DNA from 3 places in the Bacillus lumedeiriae genome. Region 1 is predicted to be linked to each of the others. Evidence: predicted binding sites of a transcription regulator. Region 1 holds the regulator's gene; each other region holds the start of a gene.

Region 1 (5,954 bases):
ATCCTTCCACAGCTGTTTGAACAGCAATGTCCATTCCTTTACGTACGCCAACAGGGTTTGCACCTGCTGTTACGTTTTTCAAACCTTCGCTGATCATTGCTTGAGCAAGAACAGTGGCAGTTGTTGTACCGTCACCAGCTACGTCGTTTGTTTTGCTTGCTACTTCTGCTACAAGCTTCGCACCCATGTTTTCGAATGCATCTTCAAGTTCGATTTCTTTTGCGATTGTTACACCATCGTTCGTGATTAATGGTGAACCGAATTTTTTCTCAAGAACCACGTTACGTCCTTTCGGTCCAAGAGTTACTTTTACAGCATCCGCTAATTGATCTACTCCACGAAGCATTGCGCGGCGCGCTTCTTCGCTAAATTTAATCTCTTTAGCCATATGAAAAACCTCCCCGATTTTTATAATTATTTAAAGTCGTTAAGTATTCGTTTATTATTCTGCTACAGCAAGGATGTCGCTTTCACGAAGGATTAATAGTTCTTGTCCTCCGTATTTCACCTCTGTACCAGCATATTTAGAGAAGATGATACGATCACCAACAGCTACTTCAAGGGCTACTCTTTCGCCGCTTTCAAGCACACGGCCGTTACCAACTGCCACGACTTTGCCCTCTTGTGGCTTTTCCTTCGCTGAATCTGGTAATACGATGCCGCTAGCCGTTTTTTCTTCTGATTCGACCAGCTCAATTACTACGCGATCACCTAGTGGTTTTAACAAGTGAAACAACCTCCTTGGAATGTATGTACTGTTTTAAATGATTAGCACTCTCTCGTATAGAGTGCTAACACAATTATTATAATAAATAAAATGGATTTCTTTTGCAAGCGGGAAGTGTATTTTTTTTTACAAATCATTTCCTGCACTGATGGAACCGCACTTCAATCCTTCTGTTTGAACGATTGCGTCTTTATTAGTAAAATATTTATTGAATGTCATCTATGAAAAATATTTGCCTGTCAGGGCTGGGCAGGCGCTTACACTTTTAAGTTAAAGGAGTTCTTTTCATTTGAAGAAGGAATACGGATATATTTTAATCGCTTATCTTTTAATGCAGTTGTCCAGTTTAGTCGCATACCCGCTTTTATTGAAGGCTGGTCTTTCTTTTGGCATAGAGCTGCAGACATTGAGGAATCTCATTCCCGGCTACTGGCTCGTGTTTAGTTTTACAGTTACTTTATTGATTGTGCTGCTGATCTTGCGGAAAGAAACGAGGAACAACCGGCTAGAACGAACAGCGCCGCTGTCAGCTGGACAATCTGCCGGCTGGGCAGTTGCCGGTGTCTTTCTCGCTTTGATCGGCCAGCGGATTGCGATGGCCATTGAAACAGCTTTAGGGATTGAGATGGGTTCTGAAAATACAAAGATGATTATACAAATCATCGAACTCGTACCCGCTATGATGATCGCAACTGCCGTCTTCGGCCCGATCCTTGAAGAAATTGTGTTCCGAAAGATTATTTTTGGCAGTTTGTATGAAAAATTTCCGTTCTGGGTATCTGCTTTAATCAGTTCCGTTATTTTCGCTGTCGCTCATGCCGAGTTAGAGCATTTACTTATTTATTCGGCAATGGGGTTCACCTTTGCATTTCTTTATGTAAAAACAAAAAGGCTGCTCGTACCTATATTCGCCCATGTGGCCATGAATTCCTTGGTCGTTATTATTCAATATTTTTATGCGGATGATGTGGAACGAATGCTGAAAGAAGCAGAACAAATGCAAAGTTTCGCTTCGTGGCTTTTTTAATACCTGTACCTGTACATTTGGAGGAGTGTAATGAGACAATCACCTTTGATGACTGGAATCTTATATTTGATTCTTGGATCATTTTTTACTTATTTAGCGATTGAGGACGTCAATACAGGCGGTTTTGGTTTTTTTACTTACTTGCTGATTCTGCTTGCGACGATGGATATCGGTTCTGGCCTGCGCCTCGTGATGATGCACTTTCGCCTAAAAAGCAGTGAAAAAAAATAAGGCTGTTCCATGAAAGGTTGGCTTCCGCTTCATGCGGGAGTCCAGCTCTTTTATAGAACAGCTTTATTTTCATGTAATATACGAATGTTCGACTCATTTCGCCCAAAAATACAGGTTCGCATAGCTCACTTTTTCTAGTTCTCATTTTCGGCTGTCAGTTCCGCCTGCAGCACTTTTTTATAGCTGACTTTAGAAATCCAAATGCTAATTTCATAAAGAATCACTAATGGAACCATCACAATGAGCTGTGATATGACGTCCGGCGGAGTGATTAATCCTGCAATCACCAGCAAAATAAAGTATGCATAACGGCGGACTTGTGCGAGAAACATCGGCGTAATGATGCCAAGTCTCGTCAAAAACATCGTCACAACCGGCAATTGAAAAAGAATGCCGAATGGAAGCGTGATTTGAAACAAGAACTGAAAATATTCGTTGATGCCGATCACTTGTTCAATATTCAAATCACCAGATAGTTTCATCATAAAGTGAATAATGTACGGAAACAAAACGAGATAAGAAAAAGAAAGCCCTGCTAGAAATAATACGACAGACAGCGGAATATAACTAAGCGTTACTTTTCTCTCCTTTTCATACAGACCTGGACTGACGAAAGCCCACAATTGATAAAGAATCATCGGGCTCGTCAGGATAAAAGCGATCACAAAAGCCGTTTGAAAATAGATCTTTAATGGGTCCGTCACTCTAAAGGCATTCAGCGTTAATGCCTTCGCTTCATCGGCATGCTGTAAATAATGGATCACCGGCTCCGCCATAAACAAACCTGCAATCATAGCCAGGAACAAGAAAACGACTACTATAATGAGCCGTTTTCGCAATTCGCCGATATGTTCATATATTGTCATGTCTTGTCGACTCATTGTCATTCATCCTAACCTTACTGGGGATCCTTTTTATCCTCTTGTTTATCGTCGTCGTCCGCCAGCCCTTTTGTCGCATTCTTGAATTCTTTTAATGTATCGCCTGCTGCACGTCCAAGTTCAGGAAGTTTCTTCGGTCCAAAAATCAATATCGCCGCTCCAGCAATTAATATGATACTGCCTATACTAAGTCCCATTCATGCAACACCTCCTTTTCACCATCATAACCGATTTTCCGGCATAATTCTATTCAGACTTTTCATCCGTATCTTCTGGATAGTTTTTCAAAAAGTACACTAATGACTGCAGCTCGACAGCTAAATCAATATGATGCACACGAATAGCCGGCGGAACATTCAGCCTCGCAGGCGTAAAGTTTAAAATCCCTTTAATATTACATTCCACCAGCCGGTCTGTAATCCCCTGGGCAGTCGACGAAGGAACCGTTAAAATGGCCACTTGTACGTCTTTGGCCTTTAATTTTTTTTCAAGCTCGTCCAAATGATGAATAGAAACATCGCCAATCGTCGTTCCCACTTTTTCTTCATCTACATCAAAGGCGATTTGTATCTTCGTATTATTATTCTTCATAAAGTTATAATTTAAAAAGGCTGTTCCTAAATTACCTACACCAATTAAAGCGACATGGGTAACTTCATCCTGATCCAATGTTTTTCGGAAGAACGAAAGTAAATAACTGACGTTGTAGCCGTAGCCTTTTTTCCCAAGTGCTCCAAAGTAAGAGAAGTCACGGCGGATCGTCGCTGAATCTACTTTTACCGCTTCGCTCAATTCCGCTGACGACACCCGCTGCTTGCCGGAAGAATGCAGGTTTTGAATAAATCGATAATACAAAGGCAACCGCTTAGCCGTTGCCTGCGGAATTTTTAATGAATCATGGTTCATGTTTCTACCCCCAACACTTGCTGCTTCCATTCTAGTAACGTTCCAACTAATCACTTCTTTCATCATACAATATTTTGTACAGCTTGTCTTTTAACTTTACGATTCCTTTCTGTAATCAGCGAAAAAGCGAATGAGAATTGCCCGTAATTGTAGAATCGGCTACACTTGTAATAGGAAATTGAGGTGAACAGAATGATTTTACTGCAAGTACAGCAGCTAACTAAATATTTCGGCGCAGAACTCATTTTGTCGAATATTAAACTTGAAATACAAACACGGGATCGGATTGCCCTTGTCGGCAGAAACGGCGCAGGGAAGTCCACTCTTTTAAAGGTCATTGCCGGCAGCCTTTCCTACGATTCGGGAAATATTTTGAAACCGAAAGATGTAACGATTGGTTACCTCGCTCAAAATACAGGACTAGAATCTGATTTGTCCATTATGGATGAAATGCTTTCTGTCTTTTCATATTTGCGCAATATGGAAAAAAATCTTCGGCGCCTGGAAGAGCAAATGGCTGATCCGAGCGTATATGAAGACCCCATTCAATACGAAAGAGTGACAAAGGAATATGACGTCTTGCAAAATGACTTTAAAGAATCCGGAGGCTATCAATTTGAAGCCGATATCCGTTCAGTTTTGCATGGTTTGAACTTCCATGAATTTGATTATGAAACGAAAATTTCATCTTTAAGCGGCGGTCAGAAAACGAGACTAGCACTCGGTAAGCTATTGTTGACCAAACCAGATATTCTTATTTTGGACGAGCCGACGAACCACTTGGACATTGAGACACTTTCCTGGCTCGAACAATATTTGCAAAACTACAGCGGCGCTATTTTGATCGTATCGCACGATCGTTATTTCCTGGATAAAGTCGTGAACCAAGTGTACGAAATTTCCCGGCAGCACATTAAAAAGTTCCCTGGAAATTACAGCGGCTACTTACAGCAAAAAGCTGATCAATATGAGAAAGAAATGAAATTGTTCGAAAAACAACAAGAACAAGTCGCGAAGCTCGAGGACTTTATTCAACGCAATATTGCCCGCGCCTCCACAACCAAACGAGCCCAAAGCCGCCGTAAGCAGCTGCAGCGCATGGAACTGTTAGAACGGCCAGACGGTGATGAGAAGTCAGCTAATATGATGTTCAAAATTGAAAAACAAAGCGGACATGAAGTGTTAAAAGTGAATGGCCTTGCCATCGGCTATCAAGAAGAAGTCATCGCTAAAGACCTTCATCTGTACCTTACGAGAGAAGAAAGCACCGCATTAGTCGGGCCTAATGGTGCTGGTAAATCCACTTTTCTCAAAACCATTGTCGATCAATTGCCTTCGTTAGCCGGTGAGTTTTCACTGGGGACAAATGTATCTATCGGCTATTATGATCAGGAACAAGCCAATTTAACCTCTAATAAAACTGTATTAAGTGAACTATGGGATGATTATCCTTCTAGTGATGAGAAGGAAATCAGAACCGTACTAGGCAACTTTCTTTTTTCAGGCGACGATGTATTAAAACCGGTTTACGCTTTGAGCGGCGGAGAAAAAGCACGGCTCGCCCTGGCGAAATTAATGATGCAAAAATCAAACTTTCTCATTCTTGATGAACCAACGAACCATTTGGATTTAGACAGCAAAGAAGTGCTGGAAAACGCGCTCATTGACTATCCAGGAACACTGTTATTTGTGTCACATGACCGCTACTTTATTAACCGAATTGCTTCAAAAGTAGTGGAAATGTCCAACATCGGTATGACAGAATACTTGGGGGACTACGATTACTATTTGACGAAAAAACAGGAACAAAAAGAACTGGCTGAATTAGACAAGGCCGCTTCGGCACCAGTCAATCAAGAAACACCTCTTGTCGAGGCTTCCACTTATCAAAGTGATAAGGAGCAAAAGAAACTGGAAAGGCAAAAACGCCGCCGCATTGAAGAAATAGAGGAAAAAATTGAAAGTCTAGAAGCAAAGATAGAAGAAGCAGAAGATTTGCTTTGCCAGCCTGAAATCTTTCAAGACCACGAAAAATCCTTAGAGCTTCAGGAAAAAATTGAAGCGTGCCAGTCGGAAGTGGATAACTTATTAAGGGAATGGGAAATACTTCATGTTTAGACATAAAAAGCCAGGAAAATCTATTTTCCTGGCTTTTTATACACAAAATTACCCACAAGCAAAT
Region 2 (5,954 bases), on a different contig from region 1:
TGTGGGTGCAGCGCTGCTCGGGGGTGTTTTGAATAGCCGTCTGCAGTCATTCTTGAACAACCAGCCTGATGAAAGCATGCGTTCTTTATCGATTGATTCTATCAATCAGCTGCTCGGGAAAAAAAGCGAGGTACTTTCCGCCAGTGTGTTCCGTGTTCTGCAGGAAGGATTATCTTATTCACTGCATGCTATTTATGTCGTTGTGTTCATTTTTGCCGTATTTTCATTTCTCTTTTTATTGTTGTTAAAGAAAGGTGAGTGAGCCACTTACGGTTTGGGGGGAGTAAAGTGTTGTTTTCGGAGTTCCGAGTATTGAAGATTCTAGCAGAAGAGATGAATATGAGAAAAGCAGCGCAGCGATTGTTTGTTTCGCAGCCTGCTTTGTCCCAGCGTTTGCAAACAATAGAGAAAAATTGGGGAACCAAAATATTTAACCGTTCTACGAAAGGTTTGTCTTTAACGCCTTCCGGAGAAATTATCATTCAATTTGCTGGCGAGGTAGTAGAAAAAAGAGAAAAGGTGCTCGAGAGTATTCAAGCACTTGAATCGGAGGTACACGGTACGCTTAAAATTGCTTGTGCTTCCATTGTAGGCCAAAATTGGCTGCCTCAAGTATTAAAGCGATTTGTTAAAAAGTATCCCCATGCTAAAATTTCATTAATGACCGGCTGGAGCAGTGAAATTTCAAAAGCTCTTTATGAAGGAGAAGTACATATCGGTATTATTCGCGGGACCCCGGAATGGAAAGGGAGAAAGATTCACCTTTTCGAGGATCATTTGTATTTAGTAGACAAGGAGATCCAGCATGTGGAGGAAGTCCTAACGACGGATAAACCGTTTATTCAATTTAAAAGTGATTCCAATTATTATCAAGAGATACAAGAATGGTGGCACCGCCAGTTTCAAATGGCACCTAAGCAATCTATTATTGTTGATCAGATAGAAACATGCAAACAGATGGCTTTCAATGGCATAGGCTATGCTATTTTGCCGGCAATCACACTTGATGAAGCAGAAGAGGATGTATATAAACTGCTTTTGCTGGATGAGGACCAGCGACCTCTCAGCCGGGACACGTGGCTGCTTGGATACGAGTCTGCATTTGAGCTCAAGCAAGTTCAGGCATTTATTGAAGTAGTAGAAGAGTTTAAGGATTAGGCTATGTGAATGATTAATGTTGTTTTACTCTTTTGTTGATACGAGGAAGACACAAGACTCCTGTGCAAAAGACGTGTCCACGTAAGACCCCGCAGCAGCGATGGGGGTTCCGGACGTAATCAACAGAGAAGCTTAACAAAGCCAAGTGTGAAAAAAAGTATGAAGGAACAGCCGCTTTCTCGGCAGTTCATATAATTTGCTCGTTGAAGAAGGTTATTATTTTGTCAGAAGGCAAGATCATGTTACACTGGATATAAAGTGAAATTCTTAGCGATAAAGGGGGAGCTTTTTCCTCCGTTGATAGAATAGGAAGCGCTTAAAAAGGATGAGTAGGAAGAAACAGTAAAAAGCATTTTTTTATCTTTAGGCTATGTGAATGACTATTGTTGATTGGAGCGAAAGTCAACAGGGGAGTTGGATAAAGCCTATCTTTAATTAAGTAATTGTTTATATTAATTTCTTTTTTAAAATTATTATAAATAATTGTTGACGTGAATTTCTGTATCAATTATAATGAAATTGTGATAAGGAAAGTAATTGAGAAAATAACTCTTACTTTCTCATTTATAATCAATATTTATTTTTGGAGGGATTTTAGTAATGGCAGAACGCATGGTAGGTAAACAAGCTCCTCGTTTTGAAATGGACGCAGTATTGGCTAACAAAGAGTTTGGAAAAGTAAGTCTTGAAGAAAACATGAAAAACGGCAAATGGACAGTATTGTTCTTCTACCCAATGGACTTTACTTTCGTGTGCCCGACAGAAATTACATCTTTATCTGATCGCTATGATGAGTTTGAAGATTTAGATGCAGAAGTGATTGGTGTTTCTACTGACACAATTCATACTCACTTAGCTTGGATCAATACAGATCGTAAAGACAATGGTCTTGGCGAGCTTAAATATCCATTGGCTGCTGATACAAACCATACTGTTTCCCGTGAATACGGTGTACTAATTGAAGAAGAAGGAATCGCACTTCGTGGATTGTTTATCATTAATCCAGAAGGTGAACTTCAATATCAAGTAGTAAATCATAACAACATTGGCCGTGACGTAGAGGAAACTCTTCGCGTGCTTCAAGCACTTCAAACAGGTGGACTTTGCCCTGCTAACTGGAAGCCAGGACAAAAAACTCTATAAGAGTTTTTATAGAGAAATAAATGAGCATAACAAACAGAAGGCCTAACGAATAAGTTAGGCCTTTGAAAGTATAGGAAAATTGGATCTTAAGTATTAGAAGGAGGTTAATTCAATGAAATTAAGAGAACCGATGCCAGAATTAAATGGTGCAACAGCCTGGTTGAATGGAGAAGTGACAAAAGACGAATTGGTCGGCGAAAAGCCAACACTTATTCATTTCTGGTCTATTAGCTGTCACTTATGTAAAGAAGCAATGCCGCAAGTAAATAACTTCCGGGATGAATATAAAGACAAATTAAATGTCGTAGCCGTTCATATGCCTCGTTCTGAAGATGATTTGAATATGGAACAAATCGAGGCAACAGCGAAAGAACATGGGATTTCTCAGCCAATTTTTGTAGACAGTGAGCATAAATTGACTGAAGCATTTGAAAACCAATATGTGCCTGCTTATTATGTTTTCGATAAAGACGGTAACCTTCGTCACTTCCAAGCAGGCGGCAGCGGCATGAAAATGCTTGAAAAACGCGTAAATCGCGTGTTAGGAGAAACGGAGAAAAGCGAAGCATAAAAGAAGTCATTTCAAAGTATAGACCGCGCCTATTTTATATATCTTTAGGCCGGTTGGAAACATTTTGCTTTTAACGAACGAAGCCTGACGAGGGACGGAGTGAAGAAAGCGGGCGTTTCAACAGCCTGAAAGCCAGCTAATAAGCTGGTTTTTTTTTTGTGTGTCAGATTGTGAAAAATGTCACAAAATATTCGATAAGGTTTAATTCTTTTATATATTAACCACTTACAATGGAGATAATAGGGAATATAAAAATGAGATAATGTAAGAGAAGGGGGTTTCTTTATGGAATTGGATAGTGTTATGCTCAGCCGAATGTTGACTTCAATGACATTGATATTTCACATTATTTTTGCCACAATCGGTGTCGGTATTCCAGTAATGATTTCTATTGCTGAATTTATCGGGATTAGAAGAAGTGATCCCTATTACTTGCTGCTGGCACGCCGTTGGGCACGCGGTTTTACAATCACAGTAGCTGTTGGGGTTGTGACAGGTACGGCCATTGGCTTACAGTTATCTTTGCTTTGGCCTAGTTTCATGGAGGTAGCCGGACAGGTCATCGCTTTACCGTTGTTCATGGAAACATTCGCCTTCTTTTTTGAAGCTATTTTCCTCGGTATTTACTTATACACATGGGATCGATTTAAAAATCAGATGACTCATTGGCTTTTAACCATCCCAGTTATGATCGGTTCTTCTGCTTCCGCGTTGTTTATTACGACGGTTAACGCATTTATGAATACCCCGCAAGGCTTTGATTTGGAAAATGGCAAAGCGGTGAACATTGATCCGATAGCAGCGATGTTCAATCCAGCTACCCCGTCCAAAGTGTTTCATGTGATTACTACCTCTTATATGACTGCAGCAGCCATATTGGCAGCCATCGCCGCTTTTGCGATTATTAAAGGAAAGCGCGGCGCGTATGAAAAAAAGGCCCTGCGCTTAACGGTGATTTGCACATTTATTTTTTCAATTTTAACAGCAGTGGCGGGTGATGTATCCGCCAAGTTTTTAGCGGCGGAACAGCCAGAAAAGTTGGCAGCTGCGGAGTGGCATTTTGAAACAGAAAAAAATGCTGACTTAATTTTGTTTGGAACGATTGATGAAAATCATGAAATAAAAAATGAAATCCGTCTCCCGGGCTTTTTAAGTTTTTTAGCGGGAAGTTCATTTGATACAGTAGTTACCGGGCTATATGATATACCTAAAGACGAACGTCCGCCGCTGTGGATTCATTATATGTTTGATCTCATGGTTACCATTGGCTTCTTTATCCTTGGAGTGTCGGGTGTTTATATTTTAATGGACAAAGTAAAACGGTTTAATGAGTTAAATAAGCCGCTGCTATGGATGATTACGGCTTCCGGACCACTTGCTATGTTAGCGATTGAATTCGGCTGGATTTATGCGGAAGTAGGGCGTCAGCCGTGGATATTGAGAGGGTACATGAAAGTGTCTGAAGCTGCTACAACTAGCGATGGGGTTGGATTAACCTTTATTCTATTTGCCCTCCTTTATTTAGTACTAGGCATTCTGTGTGCTGTCGTTTTGATTCGTATGTTTAAAAATGCACCGGCCGAAGCTGAACTGGAACAACGTTTTCCAAACCGTTAATAAAGTGGAGGAGGATGAGAAAAAATGAATTTAGAACTTCTCGGTATTACTGTTCTATGGACGTTTTTATACGGTTATTTAATTGTTGCATCCATCGACTTCGGTGCTGGCTTTTTTGCCTATTACGGAAAAATAACAAAAAAGGATCACTTGATCAATGATCTCATTTCGAGATACTTGTCACCGGTTTGGGAAGTAACGAATGTCTTTTTCGTCTTTTTTTTCGTTGGGATCGTAGGTTTTTTTCCGAGCACGGCTTACTATTTTGGAACAGCTCTTCTCATTCCAGGAAGTGTAGCTGTTATCTTGCTCGCTATTCGTGGATCGTTTTATGCGTTTAATAATTATGGCTCACGAAATAATACCGCCTATTTGTTTTTATACGGAGCGACAGGCTTGTTAATTCCTGCTTCACTTTCTACAGCTTTAACAATTTCTGAAGGCGGGTTTTTAAAGACAGAAGGGGACAAAGTTATTTTTTTGGCGAAGGAGTTATTTACGAGTCCATATTCATGGAGTGTAGTAGCTTTATCCATTGTTTCGGTTTTGTTTATTAGTTCCGCATTTTTAACTTACTATGCTGATCGTGCAAATGATAGGGGAGCGAGGGCAATTTTACGTAAATTTGCTTTGTTATGGAGTCCGCCGACGATTGCGGCGAGTCTTCTTGTATTCGTTTCGCTTCGGGAGCATAATCCTATTCATTTTGACAAAGCAGTAGGTGAGTATTGGTGGATGTTTGCTCTGTCTCTTCTTTGTTTTATGATTGCATCGTATTTAATTTATATAAAGAAAAAATTCGGCACCGCTTTTATTTTAGTGATGCTGCAATTTTTCTTCGCTTTCTTTGGCTATGGAGCGTCTCACCTGCCGTACATTTTGTATCCGCATATCATTCTTCATGAAAGTGTGACGAATGAAACGATGGCGACTGCGCTCGTTATCGCTTTTGTGTTGGGGCTGTTTTTGTTGATACCGTCACTCTATTTGCTGATGAAGCTTTTCTTATTTGATGCGGATTACGTGAAAGGAAAAAAGAGATAAATGAATCATACAGAGGATTGTTTCTATGGTAGAATGAGGGAGTAGTTAACTTCATTGAAATAGTGGAGGAATTCATGTGAAAAAAGAATTCGTAGTAATAGGCTTAGGCCGTTTTGGCGGCAGTATTTGCCGGGCGCTTTCTGAGCAGGGAGTAGAAGTAATGGCGATTGATGTAGATGAAGATCGTGTCAATGAGTTTGCTGCTATTGCTTCACATGCTGTTGTAGCCGACACAACCGATGAATCGGTCTTAAAAAGTCTCGGCATCCGGAACTTTGATCATGTGATTGTAGCGATTGGTGACGATATTCAATCAAGTATTTTAACGACGCTGATGTTGAAAGAAATTGGCGTAAAGCAAGTGACGGCCAAAGCGCAAAATGATTATCATGAAAAAGTACTCAGAAAAATTGGTGCCGAT
Region 3 (5,954 bases), on a different contig from region 1:
TTGTGGCGATCGTTAAGTGAAAATGTCCGGTAACCCAAATCGTATTGTGAATGACTTGATTCAACTGATGCGATGCATTGATAATCCCGCCGGCACCCCCTGGAATAAAAGCAGCCATCCCGATAAAAGGTACAGTGAAGCGGGCATCTTTCCATGGAAGGACTTTTAACCAGCCAAATAGACTAGATGCCCCTTTTGACCGGCCGAATCGTTCAAATGTCGCAAACATACTGAACGCAGTCATTAAAGATGGAATAACGACCATCAGTGTCAGTACTACTTGAATATATTTCCAGATAGGAGAGATGCCGGGTTCAGTTAACTGATGGTGAAACCCGACAGGAATCGAAAAGAATAGGAACAAAATGAACGACATTCTTGCGAGTGAATCAGAGAAAATCTTGCCCCCGATTACTTTTGGAATGACAACATACCATACCATATAGGCAGGAAGCAGCCAAAAGTATACGAGCGGGTGGCCGAAATACCAGAAAAGTGTACGGCTGACTAATACATTGATGCCATCTGTCCATCCCATCGACCATGGAATGAATTGAAGTAAAACAGTAGCGGCTACACCTAGTGAACAGATGAGCCAAAGCGCCATATTAATGACAGCCATAAAGCTAAATAAGGGACCCACTTGACCGGGATGCTGCTTTTTCCATTTCGCATAATGAGTAAACATGGCAAATCCTGAAATCCAGCTGCCCACGACGACTAAAGCAAGGCCGATGTAAAAGCCGGCATGCGCTTGAAGTGGAGCATAAAAGGTATAAAGAACGGATGCTTCTCCTGTTAAGATATAAAAGGTAGTGAGAGAAGTACCGATCGTCATCGTCCAAAAACCAATCCAGCTGGAAAGGCGTGCTTTATCGGATAGAGCGCCTGCCGTGCGGCTCATGCCGGCAAATTGAAAGCCGATAATAAAGAATGTTGTTAAAATGAGAGCAAGTAAGACGCCATGAGCCGTGAGAATTTGATAATATCCGATGCCAGCGGGAAGCTCTACTTTGCCAGAGCGGACCAATACTTGAAGAAACCCGCAAACTCCGCCGAGAAATAAAGCGATAAATGCAACGATAATATGCGCTAAAGCCAGTTTTGCATCTTTTCTATTTACTTTCACTGCTATTTCGCTCATACGTGATCAACCACCTTTATTTTAGCGTGCATAAGGTGATGCCCGCCCCCACAGTATTCATTACATAAGAGAGTGAACTCGCCTTCGTTTCGGAAGACTTGGGTTGTTTCACTGACATGGCCGGGCTCAAGCATCATGTTGGCATTTGTGCCGGCAATCTCAAATCCGTGAACAACGTCTTTCGTCGTGGCAATAATATGGACTGTCGCCCCTTTTGGAATTTCTACAACTTTGTCTTGTGTACCGACATCAAAGGAAAAGGCAGAGGTTAATACGACAAGTTGGTATTCATTGTCACCAATCTTCTTCAATCCCGGCTCATCAAAAGGAGTGGTGGTCTCCACTGTCTTTGGATCGACGATCTTCCCTGAACTTGGCGGATGATGCCCGGATACAAATGCGTTGATTCCAACAATGACGAGAAATAGAACAAGAGAGCTGATTCCGAACACTAGCCATATCTTTTCATACTTGTGTAAATGCATAGGATTTCCCCCAATCACATTCTAGATAAAAACAAATTCCAAATAGCAAACCAAGAAAGAAGAACGATGCCTCCGACGATAAGGACAGAAAAGAACGTTCCTTTTAATGAATCTTTTTTGTACGTCTTTTCTTTGTCTCTTTCCATACGTGTCACTCCTTTGTGAGTAGGATAAAGTATCTACTGTTATCTTACTCTCACAGGTTGTGATGTGTTGCACATGAATGTGAACATTGTTTCGCAAAAGTGTGAAACAACTGTGAATGGAAGGGAAGCGAATCTAGTTTTTTAAAGAAAGACTATGTTAATGATTATTGTTGATTTTGCTCCCCTGTTAATTGGAGTGGACATCAACAGATGAGTTTAACGATGCCAAAAGAAATCATTGGTTATTTATTCAACAAAGTGAATTTTTTTAAAATAAATACTTGAAAGTATAAAAGGAACGTGATATATTTTATTCATACGAAAGAATAAAAATAAAATTTAATGTATATTTATACTTATAGATAACATCTTAGAGGAGGAAGTATCAATGAACAAAAAAGTTGTGTTAGCTTATTCTGGCGGTTTAGATACATCGGTTGCGATTCCGTGGCTGAAAGACAAGGGGTATGACGTTGTAGCATGCTGCCTTGACGTTGGAGAAGGAAAAGATTTAGAGTTCGTTAAAAACAAAGCACTTCAAGTTGGTGCGGTAGCGAGCTATATGATCGATGCGAAAGAGGAATATGCAAATGAATATGCATTGATTGCTCTTCAAGCCCACACATTATATGAAGGGAAATATCCGTTAGTATCCGCGCTATCACGTCCGCTTATTGCGAAAAAGCTAGTAGAGGTAGCTGAAAAAGAAAATGCGGTCGCTGTTGCTCACGGATGTACGGGTAAAGGAAATGACCAAGTACGTTTCGAAGTTTCTATTAAAGCGCTGAATCCAAACCTTGAAGTAATGGCGCCTGTACGTGACTGGAAATGGTCACGTGAAGAAGAAATTGAATATGCAAAACAAAACAACATTCCAATTCCGATCAACTTAGACAGCCCATTCTCTATTGACCAAAACTTATGGGGAAGAAGCAATGAGTGTGGGATTTTAGAAGATCCATGGGCAGCTCCTCCAGCAGACGCATACGAATTAACAGCAGCGCTGGAAAATACACCGGATGTGCCGGAAGTGATTGAAATTGATTTTGAACAAGGTGTGCCTGTTGCGTTAAACGGCAACAAGTATTCCTTAGCTGAATTAATCCTTGCTCTGAATGAAGTGGCAGGAAAACACGGTGTCGGAAGAATCGACCACGTAGAAAACCGCCTTGTTGGTATCAAATCAAGAGAAGTGTATGAGTGCCCGGGTGCCATGACATTAATTTTAGCGCATAAGGAATTAGAAGATCTAACGCTTGTAAAAGAAATGGCACACTTCAAGCCAGTCATTGAAAAGAAAATGACAGAACTTATTTATGAAGGTCTATGGTTCTCTCCATTAAGAAATGCTCTTGAAGCATTCTTAAAACAAACACAGCAATTTGTTACTGGTACAGTGCGTGTGAAATTATTCAAAGGCCACGCAATTGTAGAAGGAAGAAAATCAGAGTACTCATTATATGATGAAAAACTTGCAACATATACAACAGAAGATGAGTTTGATCATGAAGCAGCTGTTGGATTCATTCAGCTGTGGGGTCTGCCGACAAAAGTGAACTCTATGGTTCAGCAAACGAAAGAGAAAGTTAGTCAATGAGCAAGCTTTGGGGAGGGCGCTTTCAAAAATCAGCGGAAGAATGGGTAGACGAATTCGGCGCCTCTATCCACTTTGATCAAGAGCTTGTTTTTGAAGACCTTGAAGGAAGCATGGCACATGTAACGATGCTTGGCAAAAGCGGCATCTTAACAGAAGAGGAAACAAATCAAATCTTGGGCGGCCTTGAGGTTTTAAAGGAGAAAGCCTCAAAAGGTGAATTAACGTTCTCGGTTGCCCAAGAGGACATCCATTTAAATTTGGAAAAATACTTGATCGAAGAAATTGGCGCGGTCGGCGGCAAATTGCATACTGGCCGCAGCCGTAACGATCAAGTCGCCACTGATATGCATTTGTACTTGAAGAAGCAGGTCAAACTTATCATTGGACTGATTGAACAGTTTCAAAAAGCCCTTGTGGAGAAAGCAGAGCAGCATGTGGAAACACTTGCGCCCGGCTACACTCATCTGCAAAGAGCTCAGCCGATTTCATTCGGCCACCATTTAATGGCGTACTTTTGGATGCTGCAACGAGATAAAGAACGGTTTCAAGAAGGATTGAAGCGCATAGATGTCTCGCCTTTAGGGGCGGGAGCGCTGGCTGGAACCACATTCCCGATTGACCGTGAATTATCAGCAGATCTGCTTGGATTTTCCGGCGTTTATGCCAACAGCATGGATGCGGTCAGTGATCGTGACTTTATCCTTGAATTCTTGAGCGGTGCCTCCATTTTAATGATGCATATGTCCCGTCTTGCTGAAGAAATGATTCTTTGGTCGAGCCAGGAATTCCAATTCATTGAAATGGACGACGCTTTCTCGACCGGTTCAAGCATTATGCCGCAAAAGAAAAACCCTGACATGGCGGAGTTAATTCGCGGAAAAACAGGGCGCGTCTATGGCAACCTGTTCAGCCTGCTCACCGTATTAAAAGGCCTGCCCCTTGCGTATAACAAAGATATGCAAGAGGACAAGGAAGGGATGTTCGATACGGTACATACGATCATCGGTTCCTTAAAGATTTTCACAGGAATGGTTCAGACAATGAAGGTGAATGAGGGCCGCTTAGAGGAAGCTGTCCACAATGATTTCTCCAATGCCACGGAGCTCGCTGATTATTTAGCGTCAAAAGGCACTCCATTCCGAGAAGCACATGAAATCGTTGGAAAGCTTGTGCTTCATTGCATTCAAAATCAATGCTATCTCGCCGACCTGTCTTTAGAGGAGCTAAAGTCAGCGTCTGAGAGCATTGAAGAAGACATTTATCAAGTGTTGTCTCCATATGAGGCCGTTAAAAGAAGGAAGTCTTTAGGCGGCACTGGCTTCGACCAGGTTCAGCTCCAAATCGAGACAGCTAAACACTTGATCAATGACGAAAAGCCCCTTAAGAAGTAAGGGGCTTTTTTGTTATGCTCATTATTAAAATATTCAAGTTTGTCATTGCTCCATGTTAGCTGGTTTTTCCTCGGTTTGTACAACTCTTTGCCTCAAAACCCTACATATCAACGAGTAAAGTACTTGAACAGCTAATCTTGTTTATACTCCTCTCCATTTACATGAAAAGCTCATTCAAATGAACGAATCATTCTGCTAAAAGAGTAAATCTCCTTAATTCTTTATCTATTCATTCCTTTGATCTACATGCCTTATGTGAAAAAAGTTGCCTCATTTTTGTGGAAGTTTATACAAAATATTAAGTCAATGTAAATAATTTGAAGGTGCAATTGTGGTTTTCGTTTGATTTTACAATGAAAACACATGATTCAAAGCTTTTCCATAAAAAACAAAAGATTAACAATACAACTAATCGGTTTTTACTTTCGTTTTTTATAGTGAGTTTGTAGAGAAACAACCAATTGAAAAAGGAGAGAGTAACTTGAAGGCAAAAAAGCAAAAAGTAGTCGCCCTTGCAACTGTACTCGTTTTATCTTTAATGGCCGGTTGTTCGGGCAAAGAAGAAAAAGCATCCGCAAAAGATGGAGAAGAAAGGCTGGAGGGTGAATTAACCGTTTATACAGCGATCGAGGAGGAGCTGATTCCTGTTTACCTTGAATCATTTGAAAAGAAATATCCGGAAGTGGATGTAAACATTATCCGTGACTCAACTGGGGTCATTACAGCAAAGCTCTTAGCTGAAGGAGAAAACACTCCGGCTGATGTCGTTTGGGGAACAGCTGCCTCTAGTTTGCTGGCGCTCGATGAAAAAGACATGCTTGCGGGTTATTCACCTAAAGGAGTTGACCGGGTGCATCCTTTATTTAAAGATTCCAGTCAGCCGGAAAAATGGGTAGGGAATACAGCATTTATGACAGGGATTGCTGTAAATAAAAAAGAACTAGAAAAGAAAAATCTTTCCATGCCTAAATCATATGAAGATCTATTAAAACCAGAATACAAAGGAACGCTCGTAATGCCGCATCCTGCTTCTTCAGGTACTGGATTTTTAACCGTTTCTGCTTGGCTGCAAATGATGGGAGAAGAAAAAGGCTGGGATTATATGAAGAAGCTTCATAAGAATGTTGCTTCATATACTCATTCAGGATCAAAACCGGCCAAGCTTGCATCAGCAGGTGAGTATCCAATTGG

What was found. The regulator Rex, encoded in region 1, represses fermentation and respiration genes when NADH is low (regulators of the CRP and FNR family bind a similar motif). The targets are predictions, from matches to a motif close to TTGTGAAATATTTCACAA.
Region 2: QYG89_RS04030 (cytochrome ubiquinol oxidase subunit I) is a predicted target of Rex. The motif match lies at 3,041-3,058, and genes of this name have one in related genera.
Region 3: QYG89_RS03015 (cytochrome c oxidase subunit 2A) is a predicted target of Rex. The motif match lies at 1,833-1,850, and genes of this name have one in related genera.

Annotation. Positions count from the first base shown of each region.
Region 1 covers NZ_JAUIYO010000025.1:3,346-9,299, reverse strand. The annotation lists gene groL (chaperonin GroEL) at 1-388, opposite strand, end outside; gene groES (co-chaperone GroES) at 443-727, opposite strand; gene QYG89_RS16470 (CPBP family intramembrane glutamic endopeptidase) at 1,017-1,754, shown strand; gene QYG89_RS16465 (YdiK family protein) at 1,785-1,985, shown strand; gene tatC (twin-arginine translocase subunit TatC) at 2,120-2,866, opposite strand; gene QYG89_RS16455 (twin-arginine translocase TatA/TatE family subunit) at 2,884-3,063, opposite strand; gene QYG89_RS16450 (redox-sensing transcriptional repressor Rex) at 3,113-3,772, opposite strand; gene QYG89_RS16445 (ABC-F family ATP-binding cassette domain-containing protein) at 3,965-5,890, shown strand.
Region 2 covers NZ_JAUIYO010000002.1:94,139-100,092, forward strand. The annotation lists gene QYG89_RS04010 (MDR family MFS transporter) at 1-262, shown strand, start outside; gene QYG89_RS04015 (LysR family transcriptional regulator) at 289-1,158, shown strand; gene QYG89_RS04020 (peroxiredoxin) at 1,759-2,301, shown strand; gene QYG89_RS04025 (TlpA family protein disulfide reductase) at 2,414-2,872, shown strand; gene QYG89_RS04030 (cytochrome ubiquinol oxidase subunit I) at 3,158-4,489, shown strand; gene QYG89_RS04035 (cytochrome d ubiquinol oxidase subunit II) at 4,514-5,533, shown strand; gene QYG89_RS04040 (potassium channel family protein) at 5,610-5,954, shown strand, end outside.
Region 3 covers NZ_JAUIYO010000001.1:582,964-588,917, reverse strand. The annotation lists gene QYG89_RS03025 (b(o/a)3-type cytochrome-c oxidase subunit 1) at 1-1,144, opposite strand, end outside; gene QYG89_RS03020 (cytochrome c oxidase subunit II) at 1,141-1,629, opposite strand; gene QYG89_RS03015 (cytochrome c oxidase subunit 2A) at 1,644-1,775, opposite strand; gene QYG89_RS03010 (argininosuccinate synthase) at 2,164-3,372, shown strand; gene argH (argininosuccinate lyase) at 3,369-4,763, shown strand; gene QYG89_RS03000 (putative 2-aminoethylphosphonate ABC transporter substrate-binding protein) at 5,245-5,954, shown strand, end outside.